Regions from separate parts of the Rummeliibacillus sp. GQ308 genome, predicted to be linked through region 2. Evidence: riboswitches for the same ligand, from Rfam matches in the RefSeq annotation. Region 2 holds a riboswitch; the other holds the start of a gene.
What was found. Region 2 has a riboswitch for thiamine pyrophosphate ahead of tenA (thiaminase II). Riboswitches for the same ligand answer to the same signal wherever they lie in the genome.
Positions count from the first base shown of each region.

Region 1: it holds a riboswitch for thiamine pyrophosphate, as region 2 does, so the genes downstream of both, tenA (thiaminase II) here and tenA (thiaminase II) in region 2, are expected to answer to the same signal.

Region 1 covers NZ_JCAXDQ010000003.1:165,462-170,803, reverse strand. The annotation lists gene AC6CHJ_RS13170 (polysaccharide deacetylase family protein) at 131-1,090, opposite strand; gene AC6CHJ_RS13165 (tRNA dihydrouridine synthase) at 1,376-2,344, shown strand; TPP riboswitch at 2,874-2,981, shown strand; gene tenA (thiaminase II) at 3,086-3,775, shown strand; gene tenI (thiazole tautomerase TenI) at 3,775-4,398, shown strand; gene thiS (sulfur carrier protein ThiS) at 4,431-4,634, shown strand; gene AC6CHJ_RS13145 (thiazole synthase) at 4,636-5,342, shown strand, end outside.
Region 2 covers NZ_JCAXDQ010000005.1:119,740-125,081, forward strand. The annotation lists gene AC6CHJ_RS15115 (hypothetical protein) at 1-500, shown strand, start outside; gene thiE (thiamine phosphate synthase) at 556-1,188, opposite strand; gene thiD (bifunctional hydroxymethylpyrimidine kinase/phosphomethylpyrimidine kinase) at 1,133-1,999, opposite strand; gene thiM (hydroxyethylthiazole kinase) at 1,999-2,748, opposite strand; gene tenA (thiaminase II) at 2,735-3,415, opposite strand; TPP riboswitch at 3,477-3,575, opposite strand; TPP riboswitch at 3,630-3,728, opposite strand; gene AC6CHJ_RS15140 (GNAT family N-acetyltransferase) at 3,800-4,228, opposite strand; gene AC6CHJ_RS15145 (hypothetical protein) at 4,255-4,989, opposite strand; gene AC6CHJ_RS15150 (hypothetical protein) at 4,991-5,342, opposite strand, start outside.

The sequences.
Region 1 (5,342 bases), on a different contig from region 2:
TATACTAGTTTTGTAAAAATTCAATCAATAAGGTTCTAAAATGAAATAGCTTTATAATCCTGCTAATTTTTAACGAATAAAGTAGACGCCCAATATGATGGACGTCTACTTTATTCACTATTCTACTGGATTATTTAAATAAGCTGCAACGATTACTGCATTGAAAGGTATATGGCGCCATGTTGTTGGCTAGGGTTTTTGTGTGATAGCCATTGTTATTCAGATAGGTTAATAGTTTTGGCAAATGGCGGATGGTCTCTGGTTTATCATGCATCAGAACAATTGGGGCCTGGCCCAATTTGTCCCATGATTGGATATCGCGGATTGTTTTTTGGACATAGCGCTGGTCTTTCAATGACCAATCATCCGAATCCACAGTCCAGTCCCAAATTTTAAAGTGTTGTTCCCCTAATAAAAGTCGCATATCGATTGTTAGATATGGGATGCTTCCATATGGCAAACGGATGAGTTGAGAATGTACTGCCGCAACATTTTGTAGGATTTCTTGAGCTTTCAACATTTCGTTTAGCGGTGCACTGGCTGCTGCGCTGTATAGTTTATTGGCATCGTGTGACATACTGTGCAACCCGACCCCAAACCCTTCATTCACCATTCTTTTAATTACTTTAGGATGGGCCTTAATATTAGAGCCAATCATGAAGAAAGTTGCTTTAGCATGATAGCGGTCAAGTATATCAAGCAAATGGCCGGATTCAAGAGTAGGGCCGTCATCAAAAGTCAGATAAACGGTTTTCCTCCTGTGTTCTTTTTTTAGATGATTGATTGCTTTTTTATGTACAACTTCCTCATGTGCGGTTTCCTTTTTCCTTTCTTTTTGCGTTATTTTCCGGTTTTTATCCGAATTCTTCTTTCCGGCTTGTCCGGTTACATTTGAAGAGGCAGTCGGCGATTTCTGGCTTTTCTTTTCTTGTGGGGTTGCGGCCTGCTTTTTTTTAACCGCAGGATTATCATTATCTGCTGAGGATCCAATAGGGCCAATCAAATAAACGCCCAGCAGGATTGCTGCGAGTATAACTCCTAAGCCTATGCTGACTTTCCCTTTCGCTCTCTTTTTTCCTTGTCGTTTCATCTTTCGAGCAACCTCTCTTTCTTAGTGTGTTTTGTATGATGGATTGAACCTGATTTTTGCGCTATTATGCATTTACCTTTATTAATATGACTTACCAGCACTATGAAAAGTTTTGAGGAAAACAAAATGTTTGTATTTGGTGGTTTCTTTTAAAAAAGAGTTTAAGAAAAAATGGATTAAAGATAAAATAGAAAAGCTAGGTTATACTCTAGAAATAGAATGTGTTAAATTCATAAACAATGTAAATAGGATGTACAGGATATAGATGAAAGGATTTGTATGAATATGAAAGAAAACTTTTGGCGTGACTTGCCACGACCATTCTTTGTGCTGGCTCCCATGGAGGATGTGACTGATGTTGTATTTCGCCATGTCGTGAGCAAAGCAGGACGTCCGGATGTATTTTTCACCGAGTTTACAAACACGGATAGTTATTGCCACCCAGAAGGAAAGAACAGTGTGCGTGGACGTTTGACTTTTACGGAAGACGAACAGCCAATGGTGGCACATATCTGGGGAGACAAGCCCGAGTATTTCCGTGAAATGAGTATCGGAATGGCGGAGATGGGGTACAAAGGCATCGATATTAATATGGGCTGCCCTGTTCCAAACGTAGCGTCTAGAGGAAAGGGTAGCGGTCTTATTCTTCGACCAGATGCAGCTGCAGAAATCATCCAAGCAGCAAAAGCAGGAGGACTGCCTGTTAGTGTTAAAACAAGGCTAGGCTACTCAGATCTAAATGAGTGGGAGGACTGGCTAGCGCATATATTGAAGCAGGATATTGCCAACCTTTCGATTCATTTGCGAACAAGAAAAGAAATGAGTAAAGTAGATGCCCATTGGGAGATGATTCCGGCAATCAAGGAATTACGTGACCGTATTGCACCTGACACAATGCTTACCATCAATGGAGACATTCCTGACCGACAAAAAGGTCTTGAGCTTGCTGAACAATATGGAATAGACGGCATCATGATTGGTCGCGGTATCTTTAAAAATCCGTTTGCGTTTGAAAAAGAACCAAGAGAGCATAGCAGCCAGGAGCTTCTAGATCTTTTAAGATATCAGCTAGATTTGCACGATCAATATCAAGAACTAGTGCCACGTTCCATTTCGGGACTTCATCGTTTCTTCAAGATCTATGTCAAAGGATTTCCTGGTGCTGGCGAATTGCGAAATCAATTGATGCACACGAAATCTACGGATGAAGTGCGTGCGCTGATTGATGGTTTTGAAGTAAAGAATGTTGATTAGAAAGCAATAGCCAAACCTAAAAAAGGAAAAAGATTATCTCAGCCCGTGATTGAGATAATCTTTTTTAGTTATAACGGGTGTCTTGTGAGACTACAATATAATAAAATTTTTAACTAGAAAAGAGAAGGACTATGGAGAAGCTCGGATTATATAAGGAAGTTTACATATCGTAAGTAATAGAGTGGCGGTAGCATTCCTATATTTACAACCGTTCGGTGGTGAGATACAACTGTTCCTGGAAGATTTACCACCGCATCCACCCGATTTACAACCGCTCTTCACAAGTTTACTTCCGAAAGTTAGCAATTTAAGTCCTATCTGTCCTAAATGAAGTAAAATATGGTCGCCCGCAAAAAGGTTATAAAAAGAGATAAAGATTTTCAAATTGAAAATTACGTTGTGCTGTGATTAGGTGCCCAACAGCAATCAATCCTAAGGAAAGGGATGTTACTAAATTTCACCATATCTGTCCTTGACAATCCATTCAATAATGTTAAGATAATATCGAATGTTACTAAAACTTCATATGATTTACCACTAGGGGTGCCATTAGAATGGCTGAGATCAAAGTGTGACTTTGAGACTCTTGGAACCTGATTTGGTTTATACCAACGTAGGGAAGTGGCACGGCAGAAATTTTATTTTTTGATACATATAATTTCTAATACCCACTTTCTTTGCGTAAAGGAAAGTGGGGTTTTTTTATTCCATTTTCCTAACACTATTTTTGGAGGGATTATGATGAAATTTTCAGAGCAGTTACGACTAGAGGCAGATTCTATTTGGGAAGCAAGTTTTCAGCATCCTTTTGTGACAGGGATAGCTGATGGAAGCTTGCCATTAGAAAGCTTCCGCTATTACGTGTTGCAGGATTCTTATTATCTTTCTCATTTTGCCAGAGTGCAGGCATTGGCGGGAGCAAAGGCACCTGATTTGCACACAACGGCTCGCATGGCTATTCATGTACAGGGTACAGCTGAAGCAGAACTGAGTCTGCATGCTAATTTTTCAAAGCAATTAGGAATTACTGATGCTGAAATTGCTGAGTTTAAGCCTGCTCCCACTGCCTATGCGTACACATCTCATCTATATCGAGCGGCATTTACTGGTCATATTGGTGATATTATTGCAGCGCTTCTTCCATGCTATTGGCTTTATGATGAAATCGGTCAGCGTTTAAAGGGAAATACGCCAAATCAACCAATCTATCAAGAGTGGATTGCTGCATACGGTGGCGATTGGTTCCATGAAAAAGTGGTGGAGCAAATCGAGCGAATCGATGAGATTGCTGAGAGGGTTACAGAATCAGATCGCTTGCAAATGCTCGAGCATTTTATGATCAGCAGCCAATACGAATATTCATTTTGGGAGATGGCTTATCAGCATGAAGATTGGCCAATCGTGAATAAGGATTCGATGGTGAGAGGCTAATGAATCGAGAGCTGCATATTGTTTCGACAGGCAGACAGCCTATTCCTGAAATGATTCGGATCGCCAAAGATATTCATCCATTCATTGATGCTTTCCATATCCGTGAAAAGCAGAGAACTGCCAGAGAACTAATGGAAATCGTAAATCAACTGAAGGCAGAAGGTGTGCCTTTGGATAAAATCATCATCAACGATCGACTGGACGTCGGAGCGGTCACAAAGGTGAAGGGCGTTCAACTAGCTAATCATAGTTTGGATATCGCGGTTGTGAAGGATGTTTTTCCAGCATTACGGCTAGGATGTTCGGTTCACACAGTAGAAGAAGCGATATATGCGAGTGAATGTGGCGCAGATTATGTGATATATGGCCATATCTTCCCTTCACAATCCAAGCCGGACAAAGAACCACGAGGCCTAGAAAAATTAAAGGAATTAACTATGAACGTAAAAGTTCCAGTGATTGCGATTGGCGGAATTCAATTTGAGAATGTAGAACGAGTGTTGGAAGCAGGAGCAAGCGGGATTGCAGTCTTGTCAGGAGTGATGTTGGCAAACAATCCAGTACAGGCAGCGAAAAAGTATTCTGCAAAATTGAGGTTAACGGAAAGTCCTTTATCAAAATAAATTGATTAGCACACGTAAAAGGAAGTGAGCGGATGAGACTCCAAATAAATGGTGAATCTCTAGAAGTTCCCGAGCAAATAAGAGTTGTGTCAGATGTGATTCATCACTTTGGATTAGAATCTAAGGTTTTCATTATGGAATTAAATCATAACATTTTAGACAAAAGTCGCTATTTCGACACAGCTGTATCAGATGGCGACAAAATAGAGATTGTACACTTTGTTGGAGGTGGATGAAATGTTGAAAATTGGGCCATATGAATTTCAATCAAGACTTTTATTAGGAACAGGAAAGTACCCAAACTTTGATATTCAGAAAGAAGCCGTGGAAGTATCAGGAACGGATATCCTTACGTTTGCCGTTAGAAGAATGAATATTTTTGAGGCGAGCCAGCCGAATTTCCTGGAGAAAATAGATTTAGCGAAGTATAAACTATTACCCAATACAGCAGGGGCCACTACGGCTGCAGAAGCGGTTCGCATCGCCAAGCTGGCAAAGGCATCTGGCTTATGTGACATGATTAAAGTCGAAGTCATCGGTTGCCAAAAAACCCTGTTGCCTGACCCGTTCGAAACATATAAGGCATCTGAAGAATTATTGAAAGAAGGATTTATTGTCCTTCCTTATATCTCAGATGATGTATTGCTAGCTAAAAGATTGCAAGAATTAGGCGTCCATGCAATCATGCCTGGCGCTTCTCCAATAGGTTCTGGTCAAGGCATTATCAACCCGCTTAATTTAAGTTTTATTATTGAGCAAGCAACTGTCCCTGTTATTGTAGATGCAGGTATTGGTGCGCCATCTGATGCGGCTATTGCTATGGAAGCAGGAGCGGATGGAGTCCTCTTAAATACTGCTGTTTCGGGTGCTGGTGATCCCGTGAAAATGGCGGAAGCAATGAAGCTTGCCATCGAAGCAGGGCGCTTAGGCTATGAAGCAGGTAG
Region 2 (5,342 bases):
ATCCAGATAAAAATGATTCATCAGAAGGTGACTTTGATCTAGTAGGAAAATATGTGAAAGAAAATGATAATGAGATTACGCTAGAGGTTCAAGGAAAACAAGTAGCCATCCAAAAGAATTCATCATTTGAAAGCGACAAAAAAGGTATGAAAGGAGATTGGCAAGACAAGCAAGTGGTTGTGGAAGTATCCACAAATAAAGCCGTTGCAGAAAGCGTTAAGCCAACAGACAAAATGCTCGCAGATCAGGATGGTGTATATGATAGAGATGGGGATGAAAAAGAGATCATTGGCAAACTCGTTAAAAACGATTCAAAAGAGTTAACTCTTCAAACGCCAAATGGCAATAAAACATTCCAGAAAACGCATGACTTTGAATTAGATGATGAAGCGAAATCTCAAAACAAATTGGAAGACAAAACGGTTCGAATCGAGACAGATGAGCATGGTAAAGTAGAGGAACTAAGCTATAGCTGGATTGATCAAGAGGAAACAAAATAATACATGAACTAAAAGCTGCATGAAGTTGTCGCTAAGACATTTCATGCAGCTTTTATTATGCTTTAAAAATAGATTGAAGGGATCCAATCACTGGTCTGCAATCTTCACTTTGGCAGATCGCTGAAATGACGGCCACACCATCTGCTCCGCTCTCTTTTAACGGCTGTGCGTTCTCGACCGTAATTCCACCAATAGCTACAATAGGGAGAGTTGGGTATAGCCTTCGTGCCTCCTGTAAAAATGTAACACCCGCTGGCTTCTTGGCATCTTGTTTAGACTTCGTTTCATATATAGGGCCTATCCCGACATAATCTGCACCTTGATTCACAGCCTGCACCAATTCTTTTTTTGTATGCACTGATACACCAATCATCTTCCCCTTAAATTCCGGCCGTATTTTTTCCAGCGCCATATCTTCTTGCCCGATATGCACACCATCCGCTTCTATCTTCAAAGCCAATTCGATATGATCATTGACAATAAATGGGACCTCATATTGCTTGCAGAGCCTCTGGCACTCACGCGCAAACATTTCAAGATCTTTGCCAGTTAATGCCCCTTTACCCTTTTCACGCAACTGAAACATTGTGATACCAGCCTGTAATGCTTGTTCGAGCACTTGGAGGGGTGGTTCAATGCAGTTTTGCGTGCCCATAATCAGATAAACTACTAAATTCTCTTTCCTCACTAATTGTCACCTCACAGTTGCCGCTTAATTTTTTATACGCAAAATGGTTTGTAGGACCATGTCCATTCCCTATATTTAATGGATGTTGAATAGCTAAATGGACGAATTTTTTCGCTTCTATTATGGCACTTTTTAAAGAGAAGCCCTGTGCCAAAAAAGCGGTTAACGCTGCTGAGAAGGTGCATCCTGTACCGTGTGTTTGAACAGTGGAAATTCGCTTCGTTTGCATTGAAAAGAACGAACCATCTTGAAAAAATACAGTATCTACTGCATCCTTACCTTCTAAATGACCGCCTTTTATAATGACGCATGAAACACCCATTGCAAGCATTGCGTTTGCAGCCTTTTCTAAGTCTTTTGGTCTTTTTATTTCGATTCCGCTTATTACCTCTGCTTCTGGTATGTTTGGCGTAAGAATAGTTGCACGCGGCAATAGGAATTTTTTCAGCGCAGTCACTGCCTCATGTTGTAGCAAAGATGCTCCACCTTTCGCAATCATCACTGGGTCTACTAACAATTGTGTCTCTTTATCTCGCAAACTATGTGCTACAGCTTCAATAATCTCGGCAGAAAACAACATGCCCGTTTTCACCGCTTTTATCGGCATATCCCTCATCACTAATTCGATTTGCTGCTGAACAAATTCTGGTTGGGCTGGGTATATACCTTCAACACCTAGCGTATTTTGTGCAGTCAATGCCGTAATAGCTGATGTGCCAAAAACGCCAAGCTCCTGGAAAGTCTTTAGATCTGCTTGAATACCTGCTCCTCCACCGCTGTCAGAACCGGCAATAGTCATGGCAATATTCATTATGCTCGCCCCCCTGAAACCTGTTGCAATTGATTAAGTACTTCTTGTTGAACAGCACCTAACCATTCCTTCTGGCATGCCATCTCGGCAACCTTTTTATAGTCTTTCAAAACGTCGGTTAAGATAGAAAGGTTATTTCTTTCTACTGCTAAGGCTGCTGTACAAATAGCGCTAAGCAAACACCCCGTACCCGTAATCTTCGTCATGAGCTCATGACCGCCTGCTATATAATCAATACTTTCGCCGTTTGTTGCAATGTCCACCTCGCCGGTGACAATAACAAAACAGTTGTACTGTTTCGCTATAGCTTTTGCTGTCTGCTCGGTATCCATCTCTCCTACGCCGCTGTCTACTCCCTTTGAGTCCCAATTGACACCTGCGATTGCTGCAAGTTCTCCAGTATTGCAGCGAATAAGATCAAATTTAATTTCTCTCAATAGATTCTTCACCGTCTCGCGACGAAAGGCAGTGGCGCCTACGCCTACCGGATCTAGAACGACAGGAATTCCCACTTCATTCGCTTTGCGTCCAGCTACAATCATTGCTTCTTTTGTTCGGCCATTAATGGTACCAATATTAACAAGTAAACCACTTGCAACAGAAACCATATCTCCTACCTCTGCGATTTCATCTGCCATAACTGGCGATGCCCCAATCGCGAGCAGTCCGTTTGCTGTAAAATTTGCTACTACATAATTTGTTATACAGTGGATTAAAGGATTTTTCTGATTTATTTTAAGCAAGCTCATAAGGTGAAAGCTCCTTCCAATTTTCTAAAGACCAGGCCATATCCCAAAACTTGCATTCGTAATAGGCACTCATTTGGAAAAATGCTTTCATCTTTTGATGGTCAGCTGGGTGTTCTTTCGCATACTTATTGAGCATCTGCTTTTGGATGTCCAGTTGATCTTTAAACTCTTTACCGCTATACAATTCAATCCAATCTCTGTATAACTTCTGTGTCGGTTTTTCATCTTTATACGCTTCACCAATACTTTGGTATAACCAAGGACATGGCAGCAACGCGGCAAATGCAACTGGCAGGCTTTCGTTTAGAACGGCGTTATACATATGGTTAATATAATTATTGTTGGCTGGCGCAGGAATAAGCTCCGCTTGTTCTTGTTCTCCAATATGAAGTTCTTTGAAAACAATCCGGTGGAGCTCAAGTTCTGCTTCATTTATACTTCTAGCTGATTCAAGATAATAGGCCATTTCCTGGTTCGTCTCTGATTTGGATGCTGCTATTGCCAATATTTTTGAGTAATGCTTTAAATAAATGGCATCCTGCATCATATAAAATTTAAAGTTCTCCATTGGCAGTGTGCCATGTACTAACCCTTTCACGAATGGGTGTACCATGCTATCATCCCAATATGCATCTGCTTCTTCTCTAACAACTTCATCAAATCTCACTGTTCGTCCTCCTTTAAAGTGGACGTAGACGCAAAAAATCCCTATGAGTAGACATAGAGATTTCATACCTTCATCTGCTCCCTACGTCAGTATTAACTGTCAGGTTCTAAGGGTCAGGTTTTAACCTTCTCAACACTTTCGTGTCCCCCCGCACTAAAATATTTGGTTGGGTACAAAAAAACTCTCCCATAAACGGAGAGCTGCTGTACAAAACGATCATATGTACTTTGCTCCCTACGCCAGTATTAACTGTCAGGTTCTAAGGGTCAGGCTTAAACCTTCTCAACACTTTCGTGTCCCCCTGCAAATATTTAAGTTATATTCATCGTACCATTCAACTGGATGCCATTCAAGGATAAAACAAGCATAGCTTTTTACAACATATTAGAATTCTTTCTTAAACACATAACTTACCTTGTCGTACCCCATCTTTTCTTCATAAAAACGGTGTGCCTTCGTACGTTGCAATCCAGAAGATAAGGCCACACACTCATACTTATATTCTTTCGCCCATGCTTCTACAAATTCAAGCAACTCTTCTCCATAACCGAACGAGCGCTTAGATGTATCTGTCACTAAATCACATACCCATATATATCTTCCATAATAAAGTGTAATCATTGGCTGGAATCCGACCACCGCAACTATTTCATCAGAGTCAACGAGTGCATAGAGCTTATACTGTTCCTTTTCCATCGCTTCCATCACTAATTCTACATATGTGTTTATATCTAAATGTGTTCTGAGTTGGCTCATGACCGGAAAGGCATCCATAATTTCATCTTTTGAGTTTAAATTTTTTATCATTTTCATAAAAACACCTCCTAGATTATCGATACTCATTCATAAAGATCCCGACTTCCCTTTTCGAAACGTTCCGGAAAGCGTAAAATGATATCCCCGTTTGAAAAGCTTTCTCCATTATTAGTAAATTCAATCGGCTCTTTTACACCAGGCTTGACATTCGGTCTCCATCCAAAATTAAACGAATCTCCTTCCTCCTCATTTGAGAAGAGCCAATCCGTTTGAACAGGTCTAGCATAATCTTTAATCGTAGCCCAATCTTCTGGAATAGAAAAAACCCCATATGTCTTATGATTCAATAGCACTTTCTCTGTCATTTGAACTGGTGGAATATAAAGACTTTGCCTATCGTAGGTGATATAATCCCGTTGCCTCAGTAGATAAAATGTAAATGAATCCACCTTGTTTTTATGAAAAATATTCCACACATATACATACTTTGGACGTTTTCCATCTTCTATCTTCCATATCATCGGTTCTTCTCGATTATCCACTTCAGCGACTCGCCATTTATTCTTCTTCCAAATCCAATAGCTAAGTCCATAGTCTTTATTCAAAGAAATAAAAGGAACCACTTTATGGCGTTCATCAACGTGGATTATATCTTGTATTGTTTTTACGCTAGCCCCTGGAAAGGTCTCATTTATATCCTTTTTCAGCGCTTCCTCTGTTGGAAAAGGAGTTGGTTTTGAATAAGAATAATAATAGAATAGACCTATAATACCAATAATCACTACTAAAAGAGCAAACATTCCTTTTCTTTTCTTCATATTATTGCTCCTCCTTTAGCACGGGATCATTTAAACGGTAATAAAGCTGTTGCTGAGGTGTAGTTATTAAAATGCCTTTTCCGTCTTTTTCTATGTACAGTGTTGGTGATGGAAGTCCACTTCCCCATTTCGGCTTTACTCCTACAAGCTGATAAGGAAAATGTTCTTCTTTTTTGTTAGCTTCTGAGGCACTTATCTCATATAGGCTTGAAAACCACTTATCGCTATAGATTTCCCGCTGTTTCATATGTGTGAATTTCCCTGCTAGCTTCTTTCTATCTAACACTATCTTCTTTTTTGCTGAAGGATGAATAGTGATTAATTTTGCATTTTCTAAATTCGCTAGGTATGTT